3 regions of the Devosia ginsengisoli genome follow, and region 3 is predicted to be linked to each of the others. Evidence: predicted binding sites of a transcription regulator. Region 3 holds the regulator's gene; each other region holds the start of a gene.
The links. Region 3 encodes LexA, which represses DNA repair genes until DNA is damaged. Its sites were predicted from a motif close to TGTTCNNNNTGTGTTCNG; they were not measured.
Positions count from the first base shown of each region.

Region 1 (10,281 bases), 650 kb from region 3:
CCTTGTCGTCGATATCGGCGAAGACGAATACGCTTGAGCCGGTCCAGAAGGTGGAGTTCCAGAACCCGGTGAAGACCAGGATGCTGATGATCAGCGGCACCGGCGTTTCGGGCGTATAGAGCCCCATCACCACGATGCCGAGTGCCGAAATGGCGGTCGAGATGATCAGCGACAGCTTGAAGCCGAGTTCCTTGAAGATCCAGTCGGCGAAGAACTTGGCGATGATGGCGCCCACCGCCCCGGCAAAGGTCACCATGCCGGATTCGAACGGCGTCATGCCGAAGATCAGTTGCAGCATCAGCGGAAACAGGAACGGTGTCGCCCCCTGTCCCAGCCGGAAGGCCGAGCCGGCCACGATGGCGCTGCGGAAATAGGGAAAGCGGAACAGCCGCACATCGAGCAGCGGATAGTCCGTGCGCAGGGCATGGCGCACATAGATCGCGCCGATTCCGATGCCGACCACGGTGGCGATGACCCCGATGACAGGCGGCAGCGCCGGCAGGCTGATCACCGACGTGCCGAAGGCGAAGAGCGCAAAGGCGGTGCCCGCCAGCACGAAGCCGCCCATGTCGATCCGCCGCGGCGCGTTGCGCTGCGTATCGGGCATATACCGCCCCACCAGCAGCACGCCGACAATGCCGATCGGCACGTTGATGAGGAAAATCCAGTGCCAGCTCAGGAAGGTGGTGAGAAAGCCGCCGAAGGGCGGCCCCATGATCGGGCCGATCAGCCCCGGAATGGTCAGCCAGGCCATGGCATTGACCAATTGGTGGCGCGGCGTCGCCCGCACCAGCACCAGCCGCGCCACCGGCGTCATCATCGCCCCGCCCATGCCCTGGAGGAAGCGGGCGACCACGAAAGCCAGCAGCGAGCCGGAAACCGCGCAGGCCACCGAGCCGACCATGAACACGATCATGGCGACGCGGAACACGTTGCGCGCCCCGAATCGGTCGGCCATCCAGCTCGAAACGGGAATGAAGATGGCGAGCGCCACCAGATAGGCGGTCAGCGCCAGCTTCAGCGAGATCGGATCGGTGCCGATATCCTCGGCAATGGCCGCCAGCGATGTGGCGATGACCGTCGCATCCATGTTTTCCATGAACAGCGCGGTCGCCAGAATGAGGGGCAGGATGCGTGACACGGCGTCTTGCCGGGAAATTCCCGGTCACTCCTTCTCGATAGCGGTGTTCCGGTGGCCCGAAACATTGCTGCCGGCATCGGCTGGCAGCCGGAAATAGATGAAGCCCGCAAAGGCGCTGAGCCCGCCGACCACGAAAAACGCGATCTGGAAATCGAACAGCGTCAGTTCCCCGCCATGGGTCCGCGTGCTGATCTCGAGGATGGCGCCGGCCACCGCCACGCCGAAGGCCACGCTGAGCTGCTGGGCCACCGCCACGATGGCCGTGGCCTGGCTGGCCTCTTCGTCGTCCACATCGGCATAGCCCAGGGCGTTGGAGCCGGTGAAGAACACCGACCGCAAGATGCCGCCCGCCAGCAATATGGCCATGATGACCGGCGTCGGCGTGTCGATATTGAACAGCCCCTGCGCGGCGATCAGCAGCCCGCCGAACAGCGATGCGAAGCCCAGCACGCGCGGAAAACCGAAGCGGGCATAGACCCGCTCGGCGATGAACTTGCTCATGATCGCGCCGATGGCCGAGACGAAGGTAATGGCGCCGGACTGGAACGGATTGAGCCCGAAGCCGAGCTGCAGCATGAGCGGCAGCAGGAACGGCACTGCGCCCACCCCGATGCGGAAGAACGAACCGCCGGTAATCGAGGAGCGGAACAGCCGATGCCGCAGCAAGGCAGGGTCGAGCAGCGGAAACTTGGTGCGCCGCGCATGCAGCAGGTAGAGAATGCCCGCCGTGACGCCGATCGCGATGGTCATATAGCCATAGATGATCGGCAGCGCCGGCAGGCTCACCACCGACAGGCCGAACACGCAGCCGGCAAAGGCCATGCCCGCCAGCACGAAGCCGACCGTATCGACCGGCCGCGGATTGCGCTGATCGGGCACGTTGAGGAACATGCCGGCCAGGATGATGCCGGCAATGCCGATCGGGATGTTGATCCAGAAAATCCAGTGCCAGCTCAGATAGGTCGTCAGGAACCCGCCGATCAGCGGACCGGTCAGCGGGCCCAGCAGCCCGGGAACGGTGAGCCAGGCCATGGCCGAGACCAGTTCGTTTCGCGGCGTCGAGCGCACCAGCAGCAGGCGCCCCACCGGCGTCATCATCGAGCTGCCGATGCCCTGGAAGAAGCGCGACATCACGAAGGTTTCGAGCGAGAACGAGAACGAGCAGGCCAGCGAGCCCAGCATGAACACGAAAATGGCCAGCCGGAAAATGTTCTTGGCCCCGAACCTATCGGCCATCCACCCGCTGATCGGAATGAAGATGGCCAAAGCCACGAAATAGGCCGTCAGCGCCAGCTTGAGCGCGATCGGATCGGTGCCGATATCGGTCGCGATCGCCGGCAGCGACGTGGCGATGACGGTCGAATCCATCTGTTCCATGAACAGGGCGACCGCCAGGATGAGGGGTGTGACGCGGATCACGGGGATGGGTCCGGGGAGGAATCGAGGCGACGACAGGCGACGCTGGCAGTATGGACGCCGCCACCGCCGCTGAAAAGGTCCAAACCTGATCTTGTATGGTAGATTTATGCGTTATCGACACGCCTTTAGTCCAACAGGCCGCCCCTCTGGCGCAGCGCGCCGCCCCGGCACGGACAGCAACGCTGCCATGCGCGTCACTCCCGCCCTTTCCAAACTGTCAACCCGGTGCTATTGACCCTCGCCAACCTGAGCCTGCGAGTCCTTTTCGCCCCGGCTCGTACTCCAACATTTCTGATTGCATCAGAAGGCAGGAAAGGTCTGGCCTTGGCGAAGATTATTACTACCGCAACCGGCGATTACGCCCTGACCTTCGACGACGTGCTGCTGCAGCCGGCGCGCTCCGATGTCCTGCCCACCGAAACCGACATTTCCACCTATGTCACCAAGGACATAGCGCTCAATCTTCCCATCCTCAGTTCGGCCATGGACACCGTCACCGAAAGCGGCATGGCCATCGCCATGGCCCAGGCCGGCGGCATGGGCGTCATCCACAAGAACCTCACCGCCGCCGAGCAGGCCGAGCAGGTCCGCCAGGTCAAGAGCTTCGAGTCGGGCATGGTGGTGAACCCCATCACCATCGGCCCCGATGCCACCCTGGCCGACGCGCTGGCCCTGATGCAGGCCAATCGCATTTCCGGCATTCCGGTCGTCGAGAATGGCGGCAAGGGCGGCCGCGCCACCGGCAAGCTGGTCGGCATCCTCACCAACCGCGACGTGCGCTTCGCCTCCCATCCGGCCCAGCCCATCCGCGAGCTGATGACCCACGAAAACCTGGTCACCGTGCGCGATGGCGTCTCCAAGGACGAAGCCAAGGTGCTGCTGCACAAGCACCGCATCGAAAAACTGCTGGTCATCGATGCCGATGGCCGCTGCACCGGGCTCATCACCGTCAAGGATATCGAAAAGGCCCAGCTTAATCCCAACGCGGTCAAGGATGTCCAGGGGCGCCTGCGCGTCGCTGCCGCCTCCACGGTCGGCGATCAGGGCTTCGAGCGCTCGCTGGCCCTCATCGATGCCGGCGTCGACCTGCTGGTCATCGACACCGCCCATGGCCACTCCGTGCGCGTCGCAGAGGCCGTCGAACGCGTCAAGCGCGAGAGCAATTCCACCCGCATCGTCGCCGGCAATGTCGCCACGGCCGAAGCCACCCGGGCATTGATCGATGCCGGCGCCGACTCGGTCAAGGTCGGCATCGGCCCCGGCTCCATCTGCACAACCCGCATCGTGGCCGGCGTCGGCGTGCCCCAGCTCGCCGCCGTCATGGCCTGCGCGGAGGAGGGGGCCAAGCACGGCGTTCCCGTCATCGCCGATGGCGGAATCAAATTCTCAGGCGACATGGCTAAGGCATTGGCGGGCGGTGCTTCCTGCGTCATGGTCGGCTCGCTGCTGGCCGGCACCGATGAAAGCCCCGGCGAGGTCTATCTCTACCAGGGCCGCTCCTACAAATCCTATCGTGGCATGGGTTCGGTCGGCGCCATGGGCTCCGGCTCGGCCGACCGCTACTTCCAGCAGGATGTACGCGACCAGATGAAACTGGTCCCCGAAGGCATCGAAGGCCAGGTGCCCTACAAGGGCGCCGCCGGCGCCGTGCTGCACCAGCTTGCCGGCGGGCTGCGCGCCTCGATGGGCTATACCGGCGCCCACAACCTGAGGGACTTCCGCGAAAACTCCGTCTTCGTGAAAATCTCCGGCGCCGCCCTCAGCGAAAGCCACGTCCACGATGTAACGATTACTCGTGAGGCCCCCAACTACCGCAGCGGGCGGTAAGTCCAAACTGAAGCAGCCCCACCCACGATGTCACCCCGGCCTTGAGCCGGGGCCTATCCCGAGATTTGCCCGCCGCCGCAAGGTGGATCGTGTTTCTTCAGAACATCTCAAGATGGATCCCGGCTCAAGGCCGGGATGACACCGAGTGCGGGAACGCACGGGGAAATCAAAAACCCGCTGCTCCCACCGCGGGTTTTCCTCACCCCATCTTCCGCTTGCTCTTGTCGTTATACGGGTTCTCGCTGCCCCCGCGCACCCACAGCCGGATCGGCGTGCCCTTGATGTCGAATGCCTCGCGCAGCCCGTTGATCAGGTAGCGCTGATACGCCATCGGCAGCACTTCGGGCCGCGACGCGAACAGGATGAAGCTCGGCGGCCGCGTCTTGGCCTGCGTCATGTAGCGCAGCTTGAGCCGGCGCCCGGAAACGGCCGGCGGCGGATGCCCCTCGACCATGCCCGCCAGCCACCGGTTGAGCCGCGCCGTCGATACATGCAGGTTCCAGGTCCGCTCGATGGCGAAAATGGCGTCCATCAGCTTGTCGATATTCTTGCCCGTCAGGCCCGACAGCGTCACCAGCGGCACGCCGCGCAACTGCGGCAGCAGCCGTTCGCACGCTTCACGTAGCGAAGCCAGCGCCGCATTCTTGTCCTCGATCAGATCCCACTTGTTGACCGCGATGACCAGCGCGCGGCCTTCGCGTTCCACGAGGTCCGCCAGCGCCAGGTCCTGCTTCTCGAACGGAATGGTCGCGTCGAGCATCAGCACCACAACTTCGGCATACTGGATCGACCGCAGGCTGTCGCCCACCGCCAGCTTTTCCAGCTTTTCGGTGACGCGCGCACGACGGCGGATGCCGGCGGTATCGACCAGGTTGATCACCCGGCCTTCCCATTCCCACGGCACCAGGATGCTGTCGCGCGTAATGCCTGCCTCGGGGCCGACCAGCACACGCTCCTCGCCCACCATGCGGTTGATCAGCGTCGATTTGCCGGCATTGGGCCGGCCGACAATGGCCACGTTGAGATAGCGCTTGGGATTCCAGCGGAGCGTGGCTTCGTCGCCTTCGCCCTCGAGCATGTCCTCGGTGATATCGACATCCACCTCGGGCAGTTCGTCGAGGTCGGCAATATCCTCTTCGCCCTGTTCGGCCGCCACGCGGTCGATCGCCGCCGACACGATGGAATAGAGTTCCGACAGGCCCAGCCCGTGTTCGGCCGAAAGCGGGATCGCCTCGCCGAAACCCAGCTTGAACGCCTCCACCAGCCCGGCTTCCGCCGCGCCGCTTTCCGCCTTGTTGCCGACCAGGTGCACGTCCTTGCCGGCCTTGCGCAACACCTGCGCAAAGCGCTGGTCCAGCGGCACCACGCCGGCGCGGGCATCGATCATGAACAGGATGACATCGGCTTCGCGGATCGCCAGCTCGGTCTGCTGGCGCATCCGGTCTTCCAGGCTCCCGTCGGTCACGTCCTCATAGCCGGCCGTGTCGAGAATGCGGAAGGTCAGGTCCGCAATGCGGCCCTCGGCCTCGCGCCGGTCGCGCGTTACGCCCGGCGTATCGTCGACCAGCGCGATCTTGCGGCCGACGAGGCGGTTGAACAACGTGGATTTGCCGACATTGGGACGACCGACAATGGCAACGGTGACGGTCATGCGAGCTTGTTCCGATCCGGCGTCAGGCGAAAGCGCTCGCTTATTCAGCGACCGGCTCGGCCTCGGTGGTGGCAGCAGGGGCATCTGCAGCCGGGGTTTCGGCGGCAGGGGCCTCGTCGCTGACGATTTCGTCTATGGCGCTGGCCGCGGCCTCGGCATCAGCCGCCGGCGCTTCGGCAATGGCGCCCTGCGACAGCAACTGCGCCAGGTAATAGCCCATGCGGTTGCGCGTATTGCTCTGGGTCAGCGGGTCATTCACCACAGCCTCGAAACTGGTCTGCGCGGCGGCGAAGTCGCCGGCCTTGTACTGCGCCAGTCCCAGCGCTTCGCGGGCCGCATTGCGCAGCGGACCGCCCTCGGCGGCAATGCTGCCGGCGCGCGAGTCGACATCGGCCAGGCTGCCGGCATCCACCATCAGCGTGGCGCCCAGCACCAGCGCCAATTCGCGCAGGCGCGGATTGGATTGGGTATTGGCCAGCTCGTCATAGGCGGCCACGGCATCGGCAGTGGCGCCTTCGCGGGCCATCACGCCCGCCTTGCGGAACTGCGCCAGCACCGGATAGCTGCCCGAACCGTCGGCAATCAGCGTGTCGAGCTGGCTCTGCGCGGCCGGCAGGTCGCCGCCATCGATCAGGTCGAACGCGGCATAGAGCTCGTCCGACGACTGGGCGGCATTGTTGGCATGATACCAGGACCAGCCTTCATTGACCGCCACCAGCGCCACCACGGCCACGGCAGCCCCGATCACATAGGGGCCAAACCGCCGCCATAGCGCCCGCATGCGGTCGCTGCGCAACTCCTCATCGATTTCCTGGAAGATATTGTCCTGGGACATGGCCTGCCTAAGGTCGTCTTTAATTTGCGCGCACGTTTAGCATGGCTCCCATGGAAAGCAAATGCGCCCCTGAGCCGCCTCACGGCGCGCCCGACAGGTCAGCAGCATCCTGCCCACCGCCCATGCGGCCCAGCGTCCACTCGGCCAGGTAATCCGGCCGTCTTATGCCCGGCACCGTATGCACCAGCCAGAACGAGCGCACCGCCCAGCGATAGGGCCGCCGCAATTGTCGTTCCGGCACCCGTTCGGGCCCATACCAGATGGTCAGATGGGGTACGCTGGACGGCCGTCCCGCCCGCAAGCCGCGCCGCTGCATCTCCCGCCCGATATCGCCGTACAGCCCCAACAGGTCCCGCGCCCCGTTCGAACAGCTCAGCACGGTCGGATATTGCGCCCGCCCGCCCGTCTTCGGCCGCGCACCGGCAAAGGTCTGCATCGTGTCGAACACGACATCGAAGCCCGGCCGCCGCACCGCTTCGCCCACTTCCAGCGCTTCGTCCAGCAAATCGCCGCCGATTTCCCGCCCGCGCTGCACCATATGCAGCGACACATGCTGCCGTTCGGCCCGCACCACATTGCGCACGCCGAACTGCCGTCCCAGCCGCTCGGCCCCGCGCTCGATCTCCTGCGCCAAAGCCGGCGGCGGCAGCAGTGTGAAATAATACCGATGCTCCAGCGCCTTCGCCTCCGCTACAGGCGCCCCACCGAAAAGCTCGAATTGCATCTCCATGACATGGCTCATTGTTCCCTGTTTGTTCTTTTTGTAGAACGGCCGACGGCAGCGGTCAACCACCATCGCTGAATCCCGCCACACTTGTAACTCCCGTCCCGACGCTCCACCGGGATAGCGTTCTCCCATCACGGCGGAGGAACGGACATGGCGGCATTTGCAACAAAGAGAACCGGCGCTTCGTTACGCGCATGGAAGCTCGATATATCAGGCATGCTCCGGCTCGCCGCCGCCCCGACCTTCGCCCTGATGAGCGGCATCGCTGCCCTCAGCACCCCCGGCATGACCATCTGCACCGCCGCCATGTCCTGGTCGCCGATCAGCGACATGGCCCTGATGTATCTCCTGATGGCCATCTTTCATCTGCCACCATGGCTGGCCCTCGTGTCAGCCCGTTTGCCGCGCCAAACCCAAGGAGACCAATAATGCAACATGCTGTAGTTTCACACGATGAGTGGCTGGCCGCTCGCCGCGACCTTCTGAAAGCGGAGAAGGAGGTCACCCATCTTCGCGACAGGGTCGCGCAACAGCGCCTTGCCTTGCCCTGGGTTCGTATCGACAAGGAATACGTGTTCGACACGCCCGAAGGCCCGCGCACGCTCGCCGATCTGTTCGAGGGCCGCTCGCAACTTCTGGTGCAGCATTTCATGTTCGCGCCGGGATGGAAGGAAGGCTGCCCCAGTTGCTCCTTCATGGCCGATCACACCGACGGCATGAACCAGCATCTGGCCCATCACGACGTGACCATGATCGCCGTGTCGCGCGCCCCGCTTGCCGATCTCGAGCGCTATCGCCACCGCATGGGCTGGCAATTCCGCTGGGTGTCCTCGAACGGCAGTCCGTTCAATTACGATTTCCGGGTCAGCTTCACCCCCGAAGAAGTGGCCAGCGGCCACATCGACTACAACTTCGGCGAGTGGGACGAGACCGGCGAGGAATGGCCCGGCCTGAGCGCCTTCATCAAGGACGAGGCGGGCGATGTCTTTCACACCTACTCCACCTTCGGCCGCGGCGTGGAGGTGATGATGGGCACCTACGCCCTGCTCGACCTCATGCCGAAAGGCCGCAACGAAGACGAAGGCATGGACTGGGTCCGCCGCCACGACCGCTACAAATAGCCATCGCGCGGCGGACTCTTGCGGGCCTACATCCGATGAATAACCGGCGAGTGGCTGAGCCGAATCTCTTTCATCCGATCTTCGTTCAGTATATGTTCTTTGTGCTACGGAGAAGGATGCCAAATGTACGAGGTCTTTGACAGCTTCTGCAAAATTCCGACGTGGGACACGCCGCATGCGCTCGATGAAGGGCGATTCAGGGCTGCGCTCAGCGAGGTCGTTCATCTGGCCGACTTCTCGCCAGAAGAAATGGGTCGCTACATTCAGCTAAATCACGCCGAGCCGATCTGGCCAAAGACCGCTGCTCAACTCGACAAGGTGATCAATCGTCTCGTGGAGTATGCAACGGTTGAACAGAAGCGCGCCCACCGCCGTGTCTAGCTCCTCGAACTGCTGCCAATAAGCGGGGACGCCGCTTGGTCTGCGTGCGTTCTTCCATTATTCCCATTCGATGGTGCCGGGTGGTTTGCTGGTGACGTCATAGACCACCCGGTTGATGCCGCGCACTTCGTTGATGATGCGGGTGGCGGTCTTGCCGAGGAAGTTCATGTCGAACTGATAGAAGTCGGCCGTCATCCCATCGACCGAGGTCACCGCGCGCAGCGCGCAGACGAATTCATAGGTCCGCCCGTCGCCCATCACGCCGACCGTCTGCACCGGCAGCAGCACGGCGAAGGCCTGCCAGATCTTGTCATACTGGCCCGACTTGCGAATTTCATCGAGATAGATGGCGTCGGCCTGCCGCAGGATATCCAGCTTCTCCGGCGTAATCCCGCCGGGGCAGCGGATGGCGAGGCCTGGTCCGGGGAAGGGGTGCCGCCCGATAAAGCTCTCGGGCAGCCCGAGTTCGCGCCCCAGCACGCGCACTTCGTCCTTGAACAGCTCACGCAGCGGTTCCACCAGTTGCATATTCATGCGCTCGGGCAGCCCGCCCACATTGTGGTGGCTCTTGATCGTCACTGACGGTCCGCCGGTAAACGACACGGATTCGATCACATCAGGATAAAGCGTGCCCTGCGCCAGGAATTGCGCGCCACCGAGCTTCCTGGCTTCTTCCTCGAACGTCTCGATGAACAGCCGCCCGATGATCTTGCGCTTGGTCTCAGGGTCCGATTGCCCGTCGAGCTCCCGCAGGAACACCTTGGACGCATCCACATGCACCAGCGGGATATTGTACTGGTCGCGGAACATGGTCACGACCTGCTCGCTCTCATTGAGCCGCATCAGCCCATGATCGACATAGATGCAGGTCAACTGGTCGCCGATCGCCTCATGGATCAGCACGGCCGCGACAGAGGAATCCACCCCGCCCGAAAGCCCGCAGATCACCTTGCCCGTTCCCACCTGGGCGCGGATTTTCTCGATCATCTTCTGGCGATATGCCGCCATGGTCCAACTGGCGTCGATGCCGCAAATCTTGTGGACGAAATTGGCATAGAGCCTGGCGCCATCGGGCGTATGCACCACTTCGGGGTGGAACTGCACCGCCCAGATGCGCCGCGCCTCGTTGGCGATCATGGCAAAGGGCGCATTGGCCGACGTGCCGACCACTTCGAACCC
Region 1 is NZ_CP042304.1:613,975-624,255, forward strand. Features, by position in the region: gene FPZ08_RS03025 (MDR family MFS transporter) at 1-1,141, opposite strand, end outside; gene FPZ08_RS03030 (MFS transporter) at 1,166-2,518, opposite strand; gene guaB (IMP dehydrogenase) at 2,885-4,387, shown strand; gene der (ribosome biogenesis GTPase Der) at 4,587-6,038, opposite strand; gene FPZ08_RS03045 (tetratricopeptide repeat protein) at 6,079-6,873, opposite strand; gene FPZ08_RS03050 (2'-5' RNA ligase family protein) at 6,953-7,603, opposite strand; gene FPZ08_RS21825 (hypothetical protein) at 7,732-7,932, opposite strand; gene FPZ08_RS03060 (DUF899 domain-containing protein) at 8,029-8,721, shown strand; gene FPZ08_RS03065 (hypothetical protein) at 8,845-9,102, shown strand; gene guaA (glutamine-hydrolyzing GMP synthase) at 9,160-10,281, opposite strand, start outside.
Region 1: FPZ08_RS03050 (2'-5' RNA ligase family protein) is a predicted target of LexA. The motif match lies at 7,616-7,633, and genes of this name have one in related genera.

Region 2 (10,281 bases), 1.4 Mb from region 3:
GCCTATGCCGCCGACCTGCCCAGCCCCGACGATCTCATCGCCCGGCTGACCAACCAGCCTGCGCCCGCCCCGAGCCTGCCGCCGAGTGCGCCGATCAATCGTGGCCCCTCCGGCGGCGGCGGTCCGTCGGCCCTGCGCGTCGAGGCCCCGCGTCCGCTGGCCACCGAAGCTGTCGCCGCCCAGCCCGCCGCGCCGCAGGCCCAGGCTGCCCTCGCCACCGTCGCCAGCTACAAGGAGCTGATTGCTCTGGCCGGCGCCAAGCGCGACGTGCTGGTCAAGCTGGCGCTCGAAAGCCAGATGCGCCCGCTCTCCTTCGAACAGGGCCGTATCGAAGTCGCCCTCGCCGATGGCGCCGATCCCGGCATGATCGCCACGCTCTCGGCGCGTCTCCAGCTCTGGACCGGCCAGCGCTGGCTGGTCAATGTGTCCAGCAAGCCGCCCGAGGGCCTCACCATCCGGCAGGAGGCCGTGCAGCGCCAGCAGGCCGCCCAGGCCGCCGCGCATGACGATCCGCTGGTCAAGGCCATACTCGACACATTTCCCGGGGCTAAACTGGTCAATGTGACGGTGCGCGACGACGCTACTGCCGTCGAGCCCGATCTGGCTCCGCCCCCACCTGAAGAGGACGACGAATGAAAGACATCATGGGTATGATGAAGGCCGCCGGCGAGATGAAGGGTAAGATGGAGGCCATGCAGGCCGAGCTTGCCGATCTCGTGGTCGAAGGCCGCTCCGGCGGCGGCATGGTCGTGGTCTCTCTTTCAGGCAAGGGCGACATGAAGGGCGTGAAGATCGATCCGACCCTGTTCAAGGAAGACGATGTCGAAGTGCTCGAGGACCTGATCATCGCTGCCCATGCCGATGCCAAGGCGAAATCGGAAGCCGAGATGCAGCGCAAGATGGCCGAGGTCACCGCCGGCCTTCCCATTCCGCCGGGCATGAAATTCCCGTTCTGATTTTCACGCGTCCGGCGCGTCGATGCTAACAGTCTGCTAACCAATTCGGGCAAGGTGTGAACGCGAAAATGGCTTCCGGCGGCCCCGAAATCGAACAGCTCATCCAGCTCCTGGCCCGCCTGCCGGGCCTCGGCCCGCGCTCGGCCCGCCGTGCCGTCCTGCAGCTGATCAAGAAGAAGGATCAGCTGATGATCCCGCTTTCGGCCGCTCTCGACCGGGCCGTAAGTGCCGTTAAAACCTGCGAAATTTGCGGCAATGTCGACACGGTCAGCCCCTGCACCATCTGTGCCGACCCGCGCCGCGCCGAAAGCGGCATGCTGATCGTGGTCGAAGATGTCGCCGACCTCTGGGCCCTCGAACGCGCTGGTGTCGGCGCCGTCCGCTACCACGTCCTGGGCGGTGTCCTCTCCCCCCTCGACGGCGTCGGCCCCGACGACATCTCCATCGATGACCTCTTGAAAAGAGCAAGTGAGTTCAAGGAGATAGTCCTGGCCATCAACGCCACCGTCGAAGGCCAGACCACCGCCCACTATATCACCGACCGCCTGGCCGGCTCGGGCACTAAAGTCACCCGCCTCGCCCACGGCGTCCCCGTCGGCGGCGAGCTCGACTATCTCGACGAAGGCACCCTCAGCCAGGCCCTCAAGGCCCGTACCGAAATCTAGTCAGTGCAGGTCAGGGTCGGTCCTGAACTCGTCCCCGCCATCCCAGATTTCGTCCTCCATGCTGTTGTCCTCTTCGTCGTCTTCGTCGAAGAAAGCCTCGTCCTCGTCGCTTTCAATGGCGTGCCTTGCGTCCTCGTCGTCAGGCGACAGGGCATCGAGCCGGTCGGCCGGGTCATTGTCGAAATTGGTGGCAAGCCCCGCATAGGCCTCCCCGTCATCGCCATTGGCGATGGTGGCGCTCAATTCGTCGATAGCCCGGTCCAACTCGTCCAGCATGGCAGCCGGGTCCTGGCCGCCCCAGTCGCCGCTTTCACGGATCGTCGCCTCGTCGCGCAACTCCTTGAGGCGGGCCAGTCTTTCGCTGGCCGAGCGGTCGTCGCCATAGAGCAGGTCTTCCACCTCGCTCTGCGTATAGGGCTGCGCAATGCCCGGCTGGTCGGCATTATCGAAATTTGTATCCTGCGGCACCATGGTGCCGTGATGGTCGTGATGCTGGGCCATATCAGTCTCCCTTGGCTCGATTGACCAAGGCAGAACGCGCGGCGCCCCAACCGGTTCGATAACAATGATCAGGAAAGGTCGCCCGGGTCCTCGTTCACCAGGCGCAGCTTGGGCATGTCGTCGTCGCCGTTGTCCCAGCCGGCCGGAAGCTGCTTGTTCGACTTGGCCCCCAGTTCGCGCAGCATCTCCACCTGCCGCACCACGCTGCCCTTGCCCGTGGCCAATTGCCCCCGGGCATCGGCAAAGCCCTGCTGGGCCCGTTCGAGATTGCTGCCGACCTTGTCCATGGTGACCAGGAACCCCACCACCTTGTCATAGAGCGCGCCGGCCCGCTCGGCGATCTGCTCGGCATTCTGGTGGCGTTTTTCGATGTCCCAAACATTGCGCACCGTGCGCAGAACGGTCATCAGCGTGGTCGGCGTCGCCAGCATCACCCCGCGGCTCATGCCGAATTCCACCAGGCTCGCATCCTGCTGGATGGCGGTGGCCAGCGCCGACTCGATGGGCACGAACATCATCACGAAGTCCATCTTGGACTGCGCGTGCCGCTGATAGCTCTTGTCGCCGAGCGTCTTGATGTGGCTGCGGATCGAAGCGATATGGGCCTGCAGATGCATCGACCGATCCTCGTCCTCGCTGCTCGTATAGGCAGCAAACGCCGTCAGCGAGACCTTGGAGTCGATGACCAGCCGGTCATTGTTGGGCATCAGAACTTCGACATCGGTCCGCACGCGGCTGCCGTCTTCACCCGTATGGCTCTGCTGGGTGATGAACTGTTCGCCCTCGCGCAGGCCCGAGCCTTCCAGGATCGTCGAGAGGATCATCTCTCCCCAGGCGCCCTGCATCTGCGAATTGCCCTTGAGCGCCCGCGTGAGATTGTTGGCTTCGGTGGTGATCTGCAGATTGCTCGCCGCCAGCGCCCTGATCTGCTCGGTCATCGATGCGCGGTCACTGATCATGCCGGTATGGAATTCGACGATCTTCTCGTTGAGCGGCTTGAGCAGCGTATCGACCTGCTCGCGGTTCTGCCGGGTAAAGGTCTCGCTCTGGGTCTTGAGCACATCCCCGGCAATCGCCTTGAATTCGTCGGTCATCTGCTGGCGGGCGTTGAGAAAGCGCGCCAGGTTGGCCTCCGACTGCGCCGACTGTTCGGCCAGCCGCGCCTTGAGGGCGGCGGCGTCGGCCAGCAGTTCGGCACTCTTTTCGCGCTCACGATCGAGCAGGTCCGCACCACGTTCGCGCTCGACACGCACCTGGTGATCCAGGTCCTGGATGCGGCGATCGCGTTCGCCGATCTGGGCCACCAGGCCCGCCTGCAACTGATCGGCCAGTTCCGCGCCGGCCTCGACGGTCCGCCGCGCGCTGGCGCGCATGATGGCGATGGTTACGCCAAGCAGCAGCAGGCCAGCCAGGGCGACACCCCCAATACTGACCTGTGCCAGCGTCACGGGGAAATCGCCAAGCACGAAGAGCACACTATCCATCCGCGCATCTTACCGCGATTCGCGTGTTCGCATAATGTTCTCTTTCGCTGACCACAAGAGTTGACCGCAGCGCGGCAAATACCATATCGAGAGGCAAACCCCTTCTGCCGGACCTTTTATCATGGCTGTACGCCCCATTCTCGTCATTCCCGATGCGCGCCTGCGCGCTGTTGCCGACCCGATCATCGAGGTCGATGACGAGATCAAGACGCTGGCCAAGGATATGCTGGACACCATGTATGACGCGCCCGGCATCGGGCTGGCCGCGCCGCAGATCGGGGTGATGAAGCGCATTGTGGTCATGGACCTGGCGCCGGAAGGCGAAGAGCCCGATCCGATGGTGCTGATCAACCCTGAAATCACCCATTTCGGCGAGCAGATGCAGGTGACCGAGGAAGGGTGCCTGTCCATTCCCGAGCTCTATTACGAGGTCGAGCGCCCCAACGAGGTCACGGTGAAATATACCGATCTCGACGGCAAGGAAGTGGTGCGCGAGGCCGAGGGCAAGCTGGCCGTCTGCATTCAGCACGAACTCGATCACCTCGATGGCGTGCTCTATATCGACTATCTCAGCCGGCTGAAGCGCGACCGCGTCATCAAGAAATTCGACAAGGCAGCCAAGCGGGCGGGCTAGTGCCACGCCCTCGTGGTTCGACAAGCTCACCATGAGGGCTGCTGTTAGGTCGCCGAGTTTCCAGTAGACCTCATCCTGAGCCTGTCGAAGGGCGAGGTCGTGCCCAGGAGTTTGCCAATGCGCGTCGTCTTCATGGGCACGCCGGAATTTTCCGTTCCTACCCTCACTGAAATCGTCTCTGCCGGCCACGAGGTCGTCGCGGTCTATACCCGCGCGCCTAAGCCGGCGGGCCGTGGCCAGGAGGAGCGCAAGTCGCCGGTGCATCTGGCGGCCGAGGGCTTCGGCATTCCGGTCTTCACGCCGAAATCGCTCAAGGGCGAGGCCGAGCAGATCATCTTTGCCAGCCACGGCGCGGAAGTGGGTGTGGTCGTGGCCTACGGCCTGCTGCTGCCCAAGCCCGTTCTCGACGCGCCCGAATTCGGTTGCCTCAACCTGCATGGCTCACTCCTGCCGCGTTGGCGCGGTGCAGCGCCGATCCAGCGTGCGGTGATGGCGGGCGACCGGGAGACCGGGGTTATGGTCATGCAGATGGATGAGGGGCTCGATACCGGCCCGGTGGCGCTGATCGACATGATCCCCATCGGCCCGGACATGACGGCCGGCGAATTGCATGACCAGATGATGCGTGTCGGCGCCGACCTGATGGGAAGGGCGCTGGCCGCTTTGGAGCGCGGGAGCCTCGATTTCAAGCCGCAGCCCGAAGAGGGCGCCATCTACGCGAAAAAGATCGAGAAAGCCGAGGCCCGCATCGACTGGTCGCGCCCGGCGGACGAGGTGCATAACCACATTCGCGGCCTGTCGCCGTTCCCGGGCGCCTGGTTCGAGCTGGAACTGGGCGGCAAGCCGGTCCGTATCAAGGCCCTGCGCTCGACCCTGGGGCAGGGCGCCGGTGCGCCCGGCACGCTGCTCGACAACCTGACCATTGCCTGCGGCAGCGGCGCGGTGCGCCTGACCCAGCTGCAGCGCGAAGGCAAGGGCGCCATGGATGCCGCCACTTTCCTGCGCGGGGCCGGGACGCTGCCGCCGACTGTCAGCTAAGGGCAAATGCCTTTTTAAGTATGGCAACCAAAGCCTCAGCACCCTCGCGATCCAATTGAATGGTCTGTGAGAGTTTGCCGGGCAATTTCCGATCCGCGCGTCCGTAGGTATTGATCTGCACAAAACCTCGGCCGTCTCGCTCAAACACGGCGTACTTTGCTTCCACCTCATCCTGAAGCTGGGTACGTTCGGTATCCAGTCGTTCGAATTTTCTAACCAGAGCCAAGGGTCCCTCCCATTTCTGCCCACAGGTATAAGCTCACTATCGAATATGACGGAACGCCTTTCTCGGGCTGGCAGCGCCAGGCCGACCGGCCCAGCGTGCAGCAGGCGCTGGAGCAGGCCATTTACGGGATGTCGGGCGAGACGGTGACGACCCAGGCGGCGGGGCGCACCGATGCGGGCGTGCATGCGCTGGGGCAGGTGGCCCATTTCGACCTGGGCAAGACCTGGGACCCGTTCCGTATCCGCGAGGCGCTGAATTATCACCTGCGACCCGACCCCGTGGCGATCATTGCGGCCGAGGCGGTGGGCGATGATTTCGAGGCTAGGTTCTCGGCCAGGGCGCGGCATTACGAATATCGCATCCTCAACCGCCGCGCGCCTGCTGTCATCGAGCGCGATCATGTCTGGCACGTGCCCATGGAGCTGGATGCCGATGCCATGGATCATGCAGCCGGCCTGATCCTGGGTACTCATGACTTCACCACGTTCCGCTCATCGGAGTGTCAGGCTAACTCGCCTTTGCGGACCTTGGATAAGTTTTCGGTGCGGCGGGAGCTGGACCATATCGTGATATCGGCCAGTGCCCGCAGCTTCCTGCATCACCAGGTGCGCTCCATGGTGGGCTCGCTCAAGCTGGTGGGCGAGGGCAAGTGGTCGCCATCAGATTTCCGCGCCGCGCTTGACGCCAGGGACCGGCGTCGCTGCGGAGCCATGGCCCCGTCATCGGGGCTCTACCTGACCAGGGTCGATTACTAGACCGGGGGCGGCGCCGGGCCGATGATCACGGCCAGCACAGCCAGCGCCAGGAACACGCCCACGGCCTGCGAAATGAACAGGATGCCGATCTGCAGCGCCGTCAGCGTGACGATGAAGCGGCCGATATTGATGAAGCTCGCCAGCGCCAGGATGACCACCAGCACCAGCACGATGAAGCCCAGCGCGCCGAGCATGGTCGAGATCAGCAACAGCACGGCCGAGGCCAGCGTCACCCAGTTGGACGCGACGAGATAAGGGATGAATCCATCCTGCCGCCCCATCTGTCGCAGGGCGACGAATGCCGTGACCGCCTGGGCGACGAACAGCACGCCATTGACCACGACCGATTGTGTCGCCGAGCCCGATGGCAGGTCGATGCCGGTCAGCAGTGGGCCGAAGCCGGCCAGGCCGATGCCGATCACCGTGGCGATGAGGCTGCCGACCAGCCCGCGCTGGCTGAAATCGAAATAGGATGGCGCCTGCCGGTTACCAACAAGCAGGGCAAAGCAGCCGCGGGCGGCGGACATCAATTCATCGAGGAAGGTCGTGGTCGGTTGGGCCAAGGGCTTGTCTCGATGATCAGGAGGGAGAACCGGCAATGCTGCTCAGCATGTAGAGCGCCTGTCGCATGGCGACAAGCAGCAGCACGGTCAAAACTGCAAAGCCAATAGAAATGCCGGCATGCCAGCCGGTTGCGGCCCGCGCCAGCCGATAGAGCAGATAGCCCAAAGCCAGCCAGCTCACCACCACGATCGGCCCGCCGAAGAGGCTCGCCAGCAGGCCTTCGACGACGATGAAACCCATGAGCGCATAGGTGCCGGGCACCAGCACGTCGTAAGTCGGCCCGGCGACGCCGAGCGCCATGCGTGTGCCGGCGAGCACAAGCGCCATGGAAACCAGCGGCAGGGACAGGGCGAACATGCCCGCCAGGATGGCGAACAGGCCTGGTATGTCGGTGCCGATGGCCACGATGATGACGGTCAGGAAGACAATGAAGATGAAGATGGCGAGCGCTGTTGCCAGCCCCGCTGCCGAGCGCGTGAACTGCTCGCGCCAGCCGGCATTGCCGCGCAGCAGCAGCACCCAGCCCTTGGCGGCATTGCGCAGCGCAGTCCAGATCTTCATGCCGATGCTCCAAAGAAGCGGACCATGAAGGTGCGGTAGATATCGGTCAACCCGGCGAGGTCGGCGAGGGCGATATGCTCGTCCGCCTTGTGCATGGAGGGGCCGACCAGGCCGCATTCCACCACCGGGCCATATTGCGCGATGAAGCGGGCATCCGATGTGCCGCCACCGGTGGAGAAGTCCGGCCGGCGCCCGGTAATGCCGGCGATGGCGGCAGAGAGCAGGTCGACATCCTCGCTCAGCGGCGAGAGGAACGATCGCGATGGCGTTCCGGCCAACGCGAAACTTATCGTCGCGCCGGCAGGATCGACGCCGGCAATGCGGGTCCGCACCCAGTCGGCCAGTGTTTCCGCTGTCCACAGGTCGTTGTAGCGGATGTTGAAGCGGATGGTGCCGGACGCGGGAATGACGTTGGAGACACCATTGCCGACATCGATCGAGGTGACTTCGAGATTGCTTGCGGGGAAATGCTCGCTGCCGCCGTCGATCTTGGCATCCAGCGCCGTGACGATGCGCGCCAGCACCGGCAGGGGATTGTTGGCCCTGTCGGGGTAGGCGACATGGCCCTGTATGCCCGCAACGGTGATCACGCCCGAAAGCGAGCCGCGCCGGCCGATCTTGATACCGTCGCCGAGCAGCGCCGCCGAGCTGGGTTCGCCGACAATGGCGAAGTCGAAATGCAGCTGTCGCTCTTCGGCCCAGACCATCAGCTTGTCGGTGCCGTTGATGGCGTCGGCTTCCTCGTCATTGGTGATGGCGAGCATGATCGTGCCGGCATCATCAGGGATGGCGGCCGCCGCGGCGACGAAGGCCGCTATGCCCGACTTCATGTCCGCGGCGCCGCGGCCATAGAGCTTGCCGTCCGCTTCGCGCGGGGTGAAGGGGTCGCTGGTCCAGTTGGCCAGGTCGCCCGGTGGCACCACGTCGGTGTGGCCGGCGAACAATAGCCGTCGCCCGCTCTTGCCCCTTATGGCGAAGAGGTTGTCGACGGGATAGGAGCCGTCGCCCTCGAACCGCAGGCGGTGAACGGTGAAGCCGATGGCGCTGAGCGCGCCATCGAGCACATCGAGGACGCCTGCCGTCTCGGGGGTGACCGAGGGGCAGGCGATGAGTTGCTTGAGCAAGTGGACGGGATCGTCCGCGATATCAGACGTCACGAGAGGTCCCGTCCTTTGGTTCAGGCCGTGGCGTAGCCGAGCGGATCGGCGCCGTAGGTGTTCGGACCCGGCGTGCCCTTGAGGAAGCCGAGCTGTACCAGCATGTAGATGCCGAAAATGCCCATCAGCCCGTAAAGGACCATCAGCCACGCATCCGGCGCCGGCATGACGACGCCATTGCCCATATCGGTCATGGTGACGCCGATGCCCAGGGCCTGGACCAGCGTCAGCAGGCCCGACACGCCCATCAGGATCTTGAAGTCCATGCCATTATTGTCGCGGTCCTGCCGGCGCTTGAGGCCGATGCACCAGTTTGGAAAGAACAGCAGCACATAGACGATCAACTGTGCCCAGGCCGCATTCAGGCCCACCAGCGACAGGATGATGGAGAGCACGATGCTCGCCACGATGATGCCGACGACGCCGATCCACCAGTTCTTGCGCGAAATGCGCCCTGCCGTGGTGGTGTAGAGTGCAACGAGATTATCCATGAGTTCCCCCTCGGAAATGGATACGCCGGGACCCATCCGGCGCAATCATCCTAGGTGAATCGCACTTGCCCCGCCAGAGTCCCTGCTAATCGCGCAGCAGGTCGTTGATCCCGGTCTTGCTGCGGGTCTGCGCGTCGACAGTCTTGACGATGACGGCGCAGTAGAGGTTCGGCCCCGGATTGCCATTGGGCAGCGGCTTGCCGGGCAGCGAACCCGAGACGACAACCGAATAGGGCGGCACCTTGCCGATATGGATTTCCCCGGTATTGCGGTCGACGATCTTGGTCGAGGCGCCGATGAAGACGCCCATGGAAATGACCGAGCCTTCGCCCACCACGACGCCTTCGACGACTTCGGAACGGGCGCCGATGAAGCAATTGTCTTCGATGATGACCGGGCCGGCCTGCAGCGGCTCGAGCACGCCGCCAATGCCGACGCCGCCCGAAATATGCACATTCTTGCCGATCTGCGCGCAGGAGCCGACGGTGACCCAGGTATCCACCATCGTGCCCTCGTCGACATAGGCGCCGATATTGACGAAGCTGGGCATTAGCACGACGTTGCGACCGATAAAGGCCGGGCTGCGCACCACCGCGCCCGGCACGGCGCGGAAGCCGGCCTCGCGGAACGTATTCTCGCTCCAGCCCTCGAACTTGGTCGGCACCTTGTCCCAGTAATGCGATCCGCCCGGAGCGCCCTCGACCAGCTTGTTGTCGTTGAGGCGGAAGCTCAACAGTACGGCCTTCTTGAGCCACTGATTGACCTGCCAGGTGCCATCAACCTTCTCGGCCACGCGCAATTCGCCCTTGTCCAAGAGGCGCAAAGCCTCGCCGACCGCTTCGCGCACCGCACCCTGGGTGTGGAAATTGATCTCGGCACGCGCCTCGAAGGCGTCATCGATGGTCTTGGCGAGGTCGGTATGGGACATGAGAAAATTCCTGGCTGGGATGCGGAGCGGACCATAGCCGGGAGGGAGGCGGTGTCAATCGGACATACGGAAGCGCCGCCTGCAATGCGGTTGTCAAATGCGGACCGCAAGTGCGGCCGCGGATGGGCGAACCCCGAGACGGCTTACGCCTCTGAGTAATTTTTAGAATGAGACGGAAGCCGTCTCCGGGGTGCCGGTTTTTGGAGCAGTACGGGGGTCGCGCACACGCTTCCGCCCGGACTCGGACCTGTGCGAGCAGCGAAGCCGCACCCGGCTCCTTCCGCCGCTGTTCGCCTGCAGGCCGCCCATGCGGAGGGATGG
Region 2 is NZ_CP042304.1:4,314,339-4,324,619, forward strand. Features, by position in the region: gene FPZ08_RS21010 (DNA polymerase III subunit gamma/tau) at 1-636, shown strand, start outside; gene FPZ08_RS21015 (YbaB/EbfC family nucleoid-associated protein) at 633-956, shown strand; gene recR (recombination mediator RecR) at 1,025-1,621, shown strand; gene FPZ08_RS21025 (hypothetical protein) at 1,622-2,122, opposite strand; gene FPZ08_RS21030 (DNA recombination protein RmuC) at 2,191-3,606, opposite strand; gene def (peptide deformylase) at 3,728-4,240, shown strand; gene fmt (methionyl-tRNA formyltransferase) at 4,358-5,278, shown strand; gene FPZ08_RS21045 (methionyl-tRNA formyltransferase) at 5,271-5,504, opposite strand; gene truA (tRNA pseudouridine(38-40) synthase TruA) at 5,516-6,259, shown strand; gene FPZ08_RS21055 (hypothetical protein) at 6,256-6,822, opposite strand; gene FPZ08_RS21060 (hypothetical protein) at 6,839-7,384, opposite strand; gene dapE (succinyl-diaminopimelate desuccinylase) at 7,381-8,541, opposite strand; gene FPZ08_RS21070 (DUF805 domain-containing protein) at 8,562-9,032, opposite strand; gene dapD (2,3,4,5-tetrahydropyridine-2,6-dicarboxylate N-succinyltransferase) at 9,118-9,960, opposite strand.
Region 2: FPZ08_RS21030 (DNA recombination protein RmuC) is a predicted target of LexA. The motif match lies at 3,631-3,648, and genes of this name have one in related genera.

Region 3 (10,281 bases):
ACTCGGCCGGTGGCTCGGCCAAGCAGGCGCGCAACCGCGCCAACCAGGCGGTGCTGCCGCTGCGCGGCAAGATCCTCAACGTCGCCGGGGCTAGCCGGGAGAAGATGCATGCCAGCCAGCTCATCTCCGACCTCATCCAGGCTTTGGGCTGCGGCACGCGGGACCGCTATCGCGAAGAAGACCTGCGTTACGACAAGATCATCGTGATGACCGATGCCGATGTCGACGGCGCCCATATCGCTTCGCTGCTGATCACCTTCTTCTTCCAGGAAATGCCCAAGCTGATCGATGCGGGGCACCTTTATCTGGCCCTGCCACCGCTCTATCGCATCAGCCAGGGCGGCAAGACGCTCTATGCCCGCGACGACGCCCACAAGAATGAATTGATGGAAACCGAATTCACCGGCAAGGGCAAGGTGGACATGACCCGCTTCAAGGGCCTGGGCGAAATGCCCTTCGCGCATCTGCGCGAAACCACCATGTCGCCCAAATCACGGACCCTGCTTCAGGTGAAGGTGCGGGACGATCTGGACGCGACGCGGATCAGCGTCGACCGGCTGATGGGGACGAAACCCGAGGCGCGGTTCGACTTCATCCAGGAGAATGCCGCGTTTGTGACGGATCTGGATGTTTAGCCACAGCATCCGTGCCTTTGGGTGAACCCGCTCGGACAGGTCGGAATACATTCGCAGATCGTCACCCTCGGGCTTGACCCGAGGGCTCTATACTTACGGACGTTCAGCAAGTGCAACACCGTCGGGTCAAGCCCGAGGGTGACGATCGCGTTTTGCGCGTCACGAACAAGAGGCCACTCCTCCCCTGAGAGTGAAGTGGCCCCAATTAAGACTAACGCCCGCAAAACCGTTGACAGGCAAGGCCTTTGCGCTATGGTCCGCGCCGCTGGAGCATTTCCGGCTGGACGGTTTGTCATCACGGCATCACCCGCCTCTGCCAAAAAACTGCCTCAGGGCCACTCCGTATCTGCACTTGCTGCAATCCCGTTCGGTGGCCATCCAGTCGTGAACGCGTCGCATAATTTTCCAGTTCACGGCTGAAGACCCCGGCGCACCGTTCGAATGTCTCGGACTGGACCTGGCCCCGGGCCACATATCTGAGTGGAATTACCTGATTGACTGATGATTTTTCCGGGCTGGGCCTGTCCACCAAAGTAACCGACGCGGTCACTGCTGCCGGCTACACCAAGCCGACCGAAATCCAGGCGCAGGCCATCCCCCATGTCCTGCAGAAAAAGGACGTCATCGGCATCGCCCAGACGGGCACCGGCAAGACGGCATCCTTCGTGCTGCCCATGCTGCACCTGCTGGAAAATGGCCGCGCCCGCGCCCGCATGCCCCGCACGCTCATTCTCGAACCGACGCGCGAGCTCGCGGCGCAGGTTTCCGAGAATTTCGAGAAATATGGCAAGAACCATCGCGTTTCGATGGCGCTGATCATCGGCGGCGTGAGCTTTGAGGACCAGAACAAGAAGCTCGATCGCGGCGTCGATGTGCTGATCGCCACGCCCGGTCGCTTGCTCGACCAGTTCGATCGCGGCAAGATCCTGCTGACCGGCGTTGAAATCCTCGTCATCGACGAAGCCGACCGCATGCTCGACATGGGCTTCATCGACGATATCGAAAAGATTGTGTCGCGCCTGCCGCCGCGCCGGCAGACCATGCTGTTTTCGGCGACGATGGACAGCCAGATCGAGAAGCTGACCAAGAAATTCCTCAAGGACCCCGTGCATGTGCAGGTGTCCCGCGCCGCTTCCACGGCCGACACGATCGACCAGAAGCTGGTCAAGGTCGGCTCCAAGCCCGAGGAAAAGCGGGCCGCTCTGCGCGATCGTATCCGCGCGGCCGAGGGCCTGACCAACGCCATCATCTTCTGCAATCGCAAGCGCGACGTAGCGACCCTCGCCCGTTCGCTGGAGCGCCACGGCTTTTCGGCCGGCGCGCTGCATGGCGACATGGACCAGAAGAGCCGCATGGAAACGCTCGATGCGTTCAAGAACAACCGGTTGACGCTGCTGGTCGCCAGCGACGTGGCGGCACGCGGGCTCGATATTCCCGCGGTGAGCCACGTGTTCAACTTCGACGTGCCCGTGCATGCCGAAGACTATGTGCACCGCATCGGCCGCACCGGCCGGGCCGGTCGTTCGGGCGTCGCCTATACGCTGGTGGCGCCGGCCGATGGCAAGCATCTCGACGCCATCCTCAAGCTGATCCAGAAGCCGATCGACTATCTCGAAACCGGTGGCAAGACGGCGCAAGCCGCCGCTCCGGCCGAAGATGGTGCAGAGCGCCCTGCCCGGCCGGCCCGTTCGCGCCGCGGCGGCCCGCGCACCCGCGCCGAAGCCGAGGCCACTGCCGAAACGGCAGCACCCGCGCCCCGGACCCGCCCCGCCGCCAAGGCTGCGCCGGTCGAGACGGAAGAGACCACGCCCGAACCGGCGGCAAAGCCGGAACGCAACGCCCAGCGCCCCGCGCGTGGTCGCGGCCGGCAGCGCCCGGAAGCCGAACAGCCCGATTCGGATACGGGCGCCGGCAACTCGCCCTTTGGCAATGACGGTCCGATTCCGGCATTTTTGCTGCGACCAACCCGCGCCGCCAGCTAATTTGATCTTATTTCATTGTGCAAGCAGCCGTTTTATTGCGGCGGCATAGTTGTCTTCATTAATACTGGCGCGATATTCATTATTGATGACTCGGCCGCAGGGGATTCAGGACGCGGCCAGGTCCGGCGCAACCATGCGCGAGGGAAGCTGTGTCGGAACAGGAATTCAAACGCGCGCTCGGTTACGCGAACTCGGCATTTGACCTGCTCAAGCGCAGCAGCATACCGCCCTATCCGCAATTTTATGAGCTGCTCTATACTTACGCGACGGGCGTCAACCCGACGCTGAACAACCGGATCAACGCCATTTTCCGCAATGGCGATTCCCCGTCGGCCAATCTTGCCGAAGCGCTCTACAACGAATTCCTCAAATCCGACGTCAATGACCGCATGTCCAACGTCTCGGAGCGCATGCATGCGCGCATCGAGGCGGTTCATGAGGCCATCGACACTGCCATGACCACGGCGAACGCCTATTCCGGCTCGCTGCAATCGGCCAGCGGGGATCTGGAACGCGATATTTCGCCCGAGGCGATGAAGACGCTGGCCGAGCGGCTGCTGTCCGAAACGCGGCGCATGCAGGACACCAACCGCGCCCTCGAGCAGAAGCTGGAAGCCTCGCGCGACGACATCGCCTCGCTGCAGCGCGACCTCGACGACGTCAGGCGCGAATCCCTGCTTGATCCGCTGACCAAGATCGCCAATCGCAAGAGCTTCGACGAAGGCATGGAAGCGGCCATCGCCGAGGCAAGGGAAAACGGCACGCCGCTCTGCTTGATGATCGTCGATATCGATCATTTCAAGAATTTCAATGATACCTATGGCCACCAGACCGGCGACCAGGTGTTGCGGCTGGTGGCGATGACGCTCAAGTCCAACATCAAGGGCAAGGACCTGGCAGCCCGCTATGGCGGGGAGGAATTCGTCGCCATCCTGCCCTCGACCGATATCGAGGGCGCAGTGATCGTAGCGGAGAATATTCGCCGCGCCATCCAGGCCAAGGAACTGCTGAAGCGCTCGACCAATGAAAAGCTAGGCCGCATCACCGCCTCCTTCGGCGTGGCCGCCTATCAGCCCGGCGATACGGTCAGCATGCTTATCGAGCGCGCCGACCGGTGCCTCTATGCGGCCAAGCATGCCGGCCGCAATCGCGTGGTCAGCGAAAGCGAACTGGAAGCCCTGCAGGTACAATTGCCGCAAATCCAGGGCATATCGGCGGCCTGATCTGCACTATTGCAGCGAGTATTGCAGAACATAACTGGAACACGTATAGTCGTTCTGCCTATGTTCCGATTCTCTCCCCGAGGGGCCCCATGCTGACGCGCAAACAACACGAGCTGCTGATGTTCATCCACGAACGGATGAAGGAAAGCGGCATTCCGCCTTCGTTCGATGAGATGAAGGATGCGCTCGACCTGGCATCCAAATCGGGCATTCATCGCCTGATCACGGCGCTCGAGGAACGCGGCTTCATCCGCCGCCTGCCCAATCGGGCGCGCGCGCTGGAAGTGGTCAAGCTCCCGGATTCGATGAACCCCTCCCTTGGCGGCCGCAAGGTGCGCTTCGAGCCTTCGGTCATCGAGGGCAATCTGGGCAAGGTGGCCTCGCCCCCGTCGCGCATTTCGGCGACCGAGGATTATGTGCGGCCGATCTCCATCCCGGTCATGGGCCGCATCGCGGCGGGTACGCCGATCGAGGCGATCCAGACCCATTCCCACACCATCATGGTGCCGCCCGAAATGCTGGGCGCGGGCGAGCATTTTGCGCTCGAAGTGCGTGGTGACTCGATGATCGATGCCGGTATTTTCGATGGCGACACCGTGCTCATCAAGAAGCAGGACGCCGCCAGCACCGGCGAGATTATCGTTGCTCTCGTGGATGATGAGGAAGCTACCCTCAAGCGCTTGCGCCGCAAGGGAAATACGGTGGCGCTGGAAGCCGCCAACCCGGCCTATGAAACCCGCATCTTTCCCCCTGACCGCGTCAAGGTCCAGGGGCGTCTCGTCGGTCTGCTGCGCAAATACTGATTGCAGGGGAGAAGCCGGTCGGCGGGCGCACCGCCCACTGGCGGCGGGGCCTGAAACGGCCGGATCGCCTGGCGTTTTGCCGGCAAGTATTCGGTGGGCCGCAATGGGGTCAGGACGGGCAAAGCGCAGTGTTCGCAAACTCTTAGTAGCGAACATCTTGCGGAATGGCCGTTTCCGTGCCACATAGGGGTATACGTTTTCAGCCTAAGTCGGCTGCCTGACGCCGGCCTGTCCGGTCCGTGGCTTCCTTCTCTACCATGCGAACGTTATGTCCCCTTGGCATGTTGCCATCGGATAACCGCTCGTTAAGAGCAAAAGGAAACTATCATGGCCCTCATCACTGGCACCGTGAAATTCTTCAACACCACCAAGGGCTTCGGCTTCATTTCGCCTGAAAATGGCGGCAAGGATGCCTTCGTCCACATCTCCGCCGTTCAGCGTTCGGGCCTGCAGGGCCTGTATGAGAACGACAAGGTGACCTACGAGCTCGAGACCGGCCGCGACGGCAAGGAATCGGCGACCAACCTGACCCTGCTCTAGGCTTCAGGCACAGATGACGAGCGCGCTTCGGCGCCGCTCGCACAAGGACCACCGCGATTTTCGCGGTGGTTTTTTTTGCTCGGGATTTGGCCGGAGTTTGCCGGCACCGTAAGGAACCGGTGATCATGCGGTTCGGGCCGCTCGGAGAAAACAGGGGTTCCCGCTTTCGCGGGAATGACCCGACTGGAGCGGGGCGCTGATTGGTCCCGTGCCGAGTACCGACCGGCCCTAGGGCGTGGTGCGAAGCGCCGTGTCGAGTGCGCGCAGCAACTGGCCGACACGACCACCGCCCGGCGGTGCCGGAGGAAACCGGCGAAGCACGCTCAGGACATCAGGGGGCATTTGTTGCGTGGCGCGCTGGATATGGGCGTCGCCGACAGCAGGGTCATCGCCGGCCCCAAGCTCGACGGCTCTTGCTGCATGGGCCGTTGCGCCAAGAATGTGTTTGACCTGGGTGGCATTGGGTAACGGATGCAGATAGGCCGCCGCGGAAGCCGCCATAGCGGCCCGTGCCGCCTGGCTTGCCGCAGCATTTTCCGTCTCCTGCGCCGCCTTGAGCGCAGCCCAGGAGGCATCGCGCAGGGCTTTCACCCGCTTGCCACCGCGCGCAAAGCGCAGCGCCGCATCCACTGCGTCGCGCGGGCGGATATCCGACGGTGCGGCCTGCTCGAAAATGGCGAGCACGGCGCCGGCGTTTTCGGCCGCATAGGCGGCCACCGCACGAAGCGCGTCCATCTCCAGAATGATCTCACCCTCCGGGAACGTCATCAGCAGTCGAACACAAACCAGCAGGCGTGATTGCGCAGCCGCTGGTCGTCCAGCACCAGATCGCGGATTTCGTCCGGCAACTGTTCGCGCTGCCATCGACATTCCCGGCGGCCGGCTACTTCGCGCCCGGTCTCGCTGGTCGCCGCCTGCACTGCCCTTATCGCATAGGCTGCCGCACCCAGCTCATGGGCCGGCACATGGGCGACAGCCACGGCCTGGGCGGTGGCATAAGCGGCAAATTTCGCCGCGCCGGAGACATCGCGGGCCGCAGAGCGGGCGGCGGCGGCCTTGAGGGCCTGGCGCATGGTAATCTCGCCGCGCGTCCAGGCATGATTTTGGGCAATGGCGTGTTTCAGGCGATCATCGCCCCGCAAGGCCGCCTCGAAGATTGGGAAGACATGCTCGGCGCAGGTGGCGGCCCATACGGCAAGTAGCCGGTGGTCGCGGTCGCTCAGCGTGCCGCCGCGACGAACAGTGATCAATCTGGGATCGCGGGGCTCGGTGAAAATCATGCGCCTGAGTGCTTCTAATCCAGATACTTGCCCGAACCGGCACCATCCTTGTGCCGCAAACGGGCCGCGGAAACCACGGCTTCGGGCAGCAGGCGCGCATTGATGCCGCGCGTGGTGCGGCTAGCGGAACGCGGCGCCCAATGGGTAACGCAGCCGCAATTGCTGCAGCGGTGAAAATCCACATGCTTGCCATTCCAGGCATAGCGGTCGGTGACGCCGGGCTCGGGCAGGCTGCTGAGTTCGGCCGCATCATAATAGACCCAGAGCACACCATAGCGGCGACACAGGCTGCAATTGCATTCGACCACCACACTGGGCGCATGCGGCAGGACGATGTTCACCGCACCGCAATGGCAGCTTGCAATGGGGCCGGTTTGCGCGTCGTGCGTTGGCTCTGTCATGGCGTGGTCCCCGAATATCTGCTGTGTCTATAGCATAGAGGCCGATCCGGTTACGGCGGCCCAAAGCAAAGGGCCCGCACCAATGGTACGGGCCCTTCTCGATTATTGGCGATCAGTGATTGTCGCGCGGAATGCCGTTGGTCTGGGCAATGCGCTGGTATTTTTCGGCCGGCTCGAGAATGGCGCCGTCGCCCAACTGGCCGACAATGCCGCGCTGGATTTCCTGCCAGGGCGTCTGGTGCCGGGGGAATTTGTAGCCCCCCGCCGCTTCGAGCGCGGCACGGCGCGTGGCGATTTCCTCGTCGGAGATGAGGATATTGGCCTGGCCCTTGTTGAGGTCGATGCGCACGCGATCGCCGGTCTTGAGGATAGCGAGATTGCCACCGGCAGCGGCTTCGGGCGAGGCATTGAGGATGGAGGGTGAGCCCGATGTGCCGGACTGGCGGCCATCGCCGATACAGGCCAGCGAATGGATGCCCTTCTTGATGAGATAGGCCGGCGGCCGCATGTTGACCACTTCGGCCGCGCCCGGATAGCCGATGGGGCCGGCGCCACGCATGAACAGCAAGGTGTTCTCGTCAATCTCCAGCGAGGGATCGTCGATGCGGTGGTGGTAGTCCTCGGGGCCGTCGAACACCACCGCCTTGCCCTCGAACATGCCGGGATGGGCCGGATCGGCAAGGTAGCGGTCGCGGAACTCGGACGAGATCACTGATGTCTTCATGATGGCATTGTCGAAGAGGTTGCCGCGCAGCACGAGGAATCCGGCTTCCGCCTTGAGCGGATTGTCGAAATGGCGGATGACCTTGTCGTCCTGGATGGTGGTGGCGCGGCAATTCTCACCGATGGGCTTGCCGTTGACGGTAGGCGCACCCTCGCGGATCAGCCCCTGCCCCATCAGTTCATTGACCACCGCCGGCACGCCGCCGGCATGATAGAAGTCCTCGCCCAGATATTCGCCGGCCGGCTGCAGGTTCACCAGCAGCGGCACCTTGTGACCATGCTTCTGCCAGTCGTCGATATTGAGCTCGACGCCGATATGGCGGGCAATGGCATTGATGTGGATCGGCGCATTGGTCGAGCCCCCAATGGCCGAATTGACCACGATGGCGTTGAGGAAATTGTCCTTGGTCATGATGTCGGAGGGCTTGAGGTCCTCATGCACCATGTCGACGATGCGCTTGCCGGTGCGATAGGCCATTTCCTGGCGATCGCGGTAGGGCGCGGGAATGGCGGCCGAGCCGGGCAATTGCATGCCCAAGGCCTCGGCCAACGAATTCATCGTCGACGCCGTGCCCATCGTGTTGCAGAAGCCGGTCGAGGGGGCCGAGGAGGCCACCAGCTCGATGAACTGGGCATAGTCGATCTCGCCGGCCGCCATCATCTGGCGCGCCTTCCACACGATGGTGCCCGAGCCGGTGCGCTCGCCCTTGTGCCAGCCATTGAGCATGGGGCCGACCGAAAGGGCGATGGCGGGGATATTGACGGTCGCCGCGCCCATCAGCATGGCCGGCGTGGTCTTGTCGCAGCCGATGGTGAGCACGACGCCATCGAGCGGGTATCCGTAGAGCACTTCGACCAGGCCGAGATAGGCCAGGTTACGGTCGAGGCCGGCAGTGGGGCGCTTGCCGGTTTCCTGGATCGGATGGACCGGAAATTCGATAGCGATACCGCCTGCCTCGCGGATGCCTTCGCGCACGCGCTCGGCCAGCACGATATGGTGGCGGTTGCAGGGGGAAAGGTCCGACCCGGTCTGGGCGATGCCGATGATCGGCTTGCCCGACTGCAGCTCTTCGCGCGACACGCCGAAATTCATGTAGCGCTCGAGATAGAGCGCGGTCATATCAGGGTTGTCGGGATTGTCGAACCAGGCGCGCGAACGCAACTTTTTGGGCGCCTCGCCGGAGCCATTGCCTGCAGTCATTTCATCTTTCCTCTCGGGTCCGCGGTGCGCGACACTGCCCGCCGTTTGGAGCCGTTCTAACATGGCTTACGCCAGAGTGAAGGCGATTCCGAGTAAAAAATCATACAAATGGCCGGCACACCGCCCGATATTCCCCAACGCCCTGAAAATCTTACCAAACGAGGGGACCGGAGCTGATAATCCGGGCTGTTCTGCAGCGCAGAATCGGGCTGGCTGAAACGGCCGCCAGCCTTTAGGGTCGCGCCGCGTCGAGCCTGCCGCGATGAGGGAAATACGTGAGTGAGATCGTAGACTGGGTGGCCGTGGACTGGGGCACCTCCAACCTGCGCGCCTGGGGCATCGGCCCCAATGGCGCGGTGACGTTCAAGAAAACCTCGCCCAAGGGCATGGGAAAGCTGGCGCGGGAGGAATTTCCCGCCGCTCTGGACGAACTGCTGGATAATGTGGCCCCTGCCCGCAGCGGGCCGCTCGACGTGCTGATCTGCGGCATGGCCGGCGCACGCCAGGGGTGGCTCGAAGCCCCCTATCTCGAAGCGCCGACCGATTTGCGCGGCCTGCTGGATGGCGCCGTGCGCCCGACCATGCCCGATCCGCGCATCGCCCCCGCCATCCTGCCCGGCGTGTGCCAGAAGGCAGGCGCCGACAATGTGATGCGCGGCGAGGAAACCCAGTTGCTGGGCCTGGCAGCGCTGACGCCGGGCTTTTCCGGCGTGGTCTGCATGCCCGGCACGCATTCGAAATGGGCGCAATTGTCGGGCACCCGCATCGAGCAGTTCTCGACGGCGATGACCGGGGAAATGTTCGAAGTGCTGCGCACCCATTCGGTGCTGCGCCACTCGCTGACCGGCGATCTCGATGGGCCGGGCCGGGCCGAAGGTTTTGCGGCCGGCGCGGCGGCCGGGCTGGATCACCCCGAGCAATTGCTGGGCACGCTGTTCCAGGTGAGGGCCGGTTCGCTCCTGTCAGGCCGCCAGCCGGACTGGTGCGCGGGCTATCTCTCCGGATTGCTTGTCGGCACCGAAATCGGCAGCAACCGTCATTTGATCGGCGACCAGCCTGTGCCATTGATCGGCTCGCCGGCGCTGAGCGCGCTTTATGCGCAAGTGCTGGCCATGGCCGGCGCCCGGGGCGAGCCCATGGACGCCACCGCAATCGTGCTGGCCGGCCTCAAGGCCGCGCGCAGCTTCGCCGCCTAGGAGTGACTAGTATGGACCACCGCCACATCATCGCCATCCTGCGGGGCATCACGCCGAACGAAACGCTGGATGTCTGCAAGGCGCTTATCGCCGCCGGCATCACCATGATCGAAGTGCCGCTCAATTCGCCCGACGCGCTGACCAGCATTGCGCTGGCCTCCAATACGCTGGGCGACGAAGCCGCCATCGGGGCGGGAACCGTGCTCAGCAAGAAGCATGTCTGGGCCGTTTCGGATGCCGGGGGCACCTTCGTGGTTTCGCCCGACACCAACAAGCAGGTGATCGAGGAAACCGTGC
Region 3 is NZ_CP042304.1:1,267,843-1,278,123, forward strand. Features, by position in the region: gene parE (DNA topoisomerase IV subunit B) at 1-635, shown strand, start outside; gene FPZ08_RS06150 (DEAD/DEAH box helicase) at 1,130-2,617, shown strand; gene FPZ08_RS06155 (GGDEF domain-containing protein) at 2,767-3,840, shown strand; gene lexA (transcriptional repressor LexA) at 3,930-4,643, shown strand; gene FPZ08_RS06165 (cold-shock protein) at 4,971-5,183, shown strand; gene FPZ08_RS06170 (putative immunity protein) at 5,412-5,951, opposite strand; gene FPZ08_RS06175 (putative immunity protein) at 5,951-6,433, opposite strand; gene FPZ08_RS06180 (GFA family protein) at 6,478-6,864, opposite strand; gene FPZ08_RS06185 (IlvD/Edd family dehydratase) at 6,977-8,788, opposite strand; gene FPZ08_RS06190 (2-dehydro-3-deoxygalactonokinase) at 9,064-9,984, shown strand; gene FPZ08_RS06195 (2-dehydro-3-deoxy-6-phosphogalactonate aldolase) at 9,996-10,281, shown strand, end outside.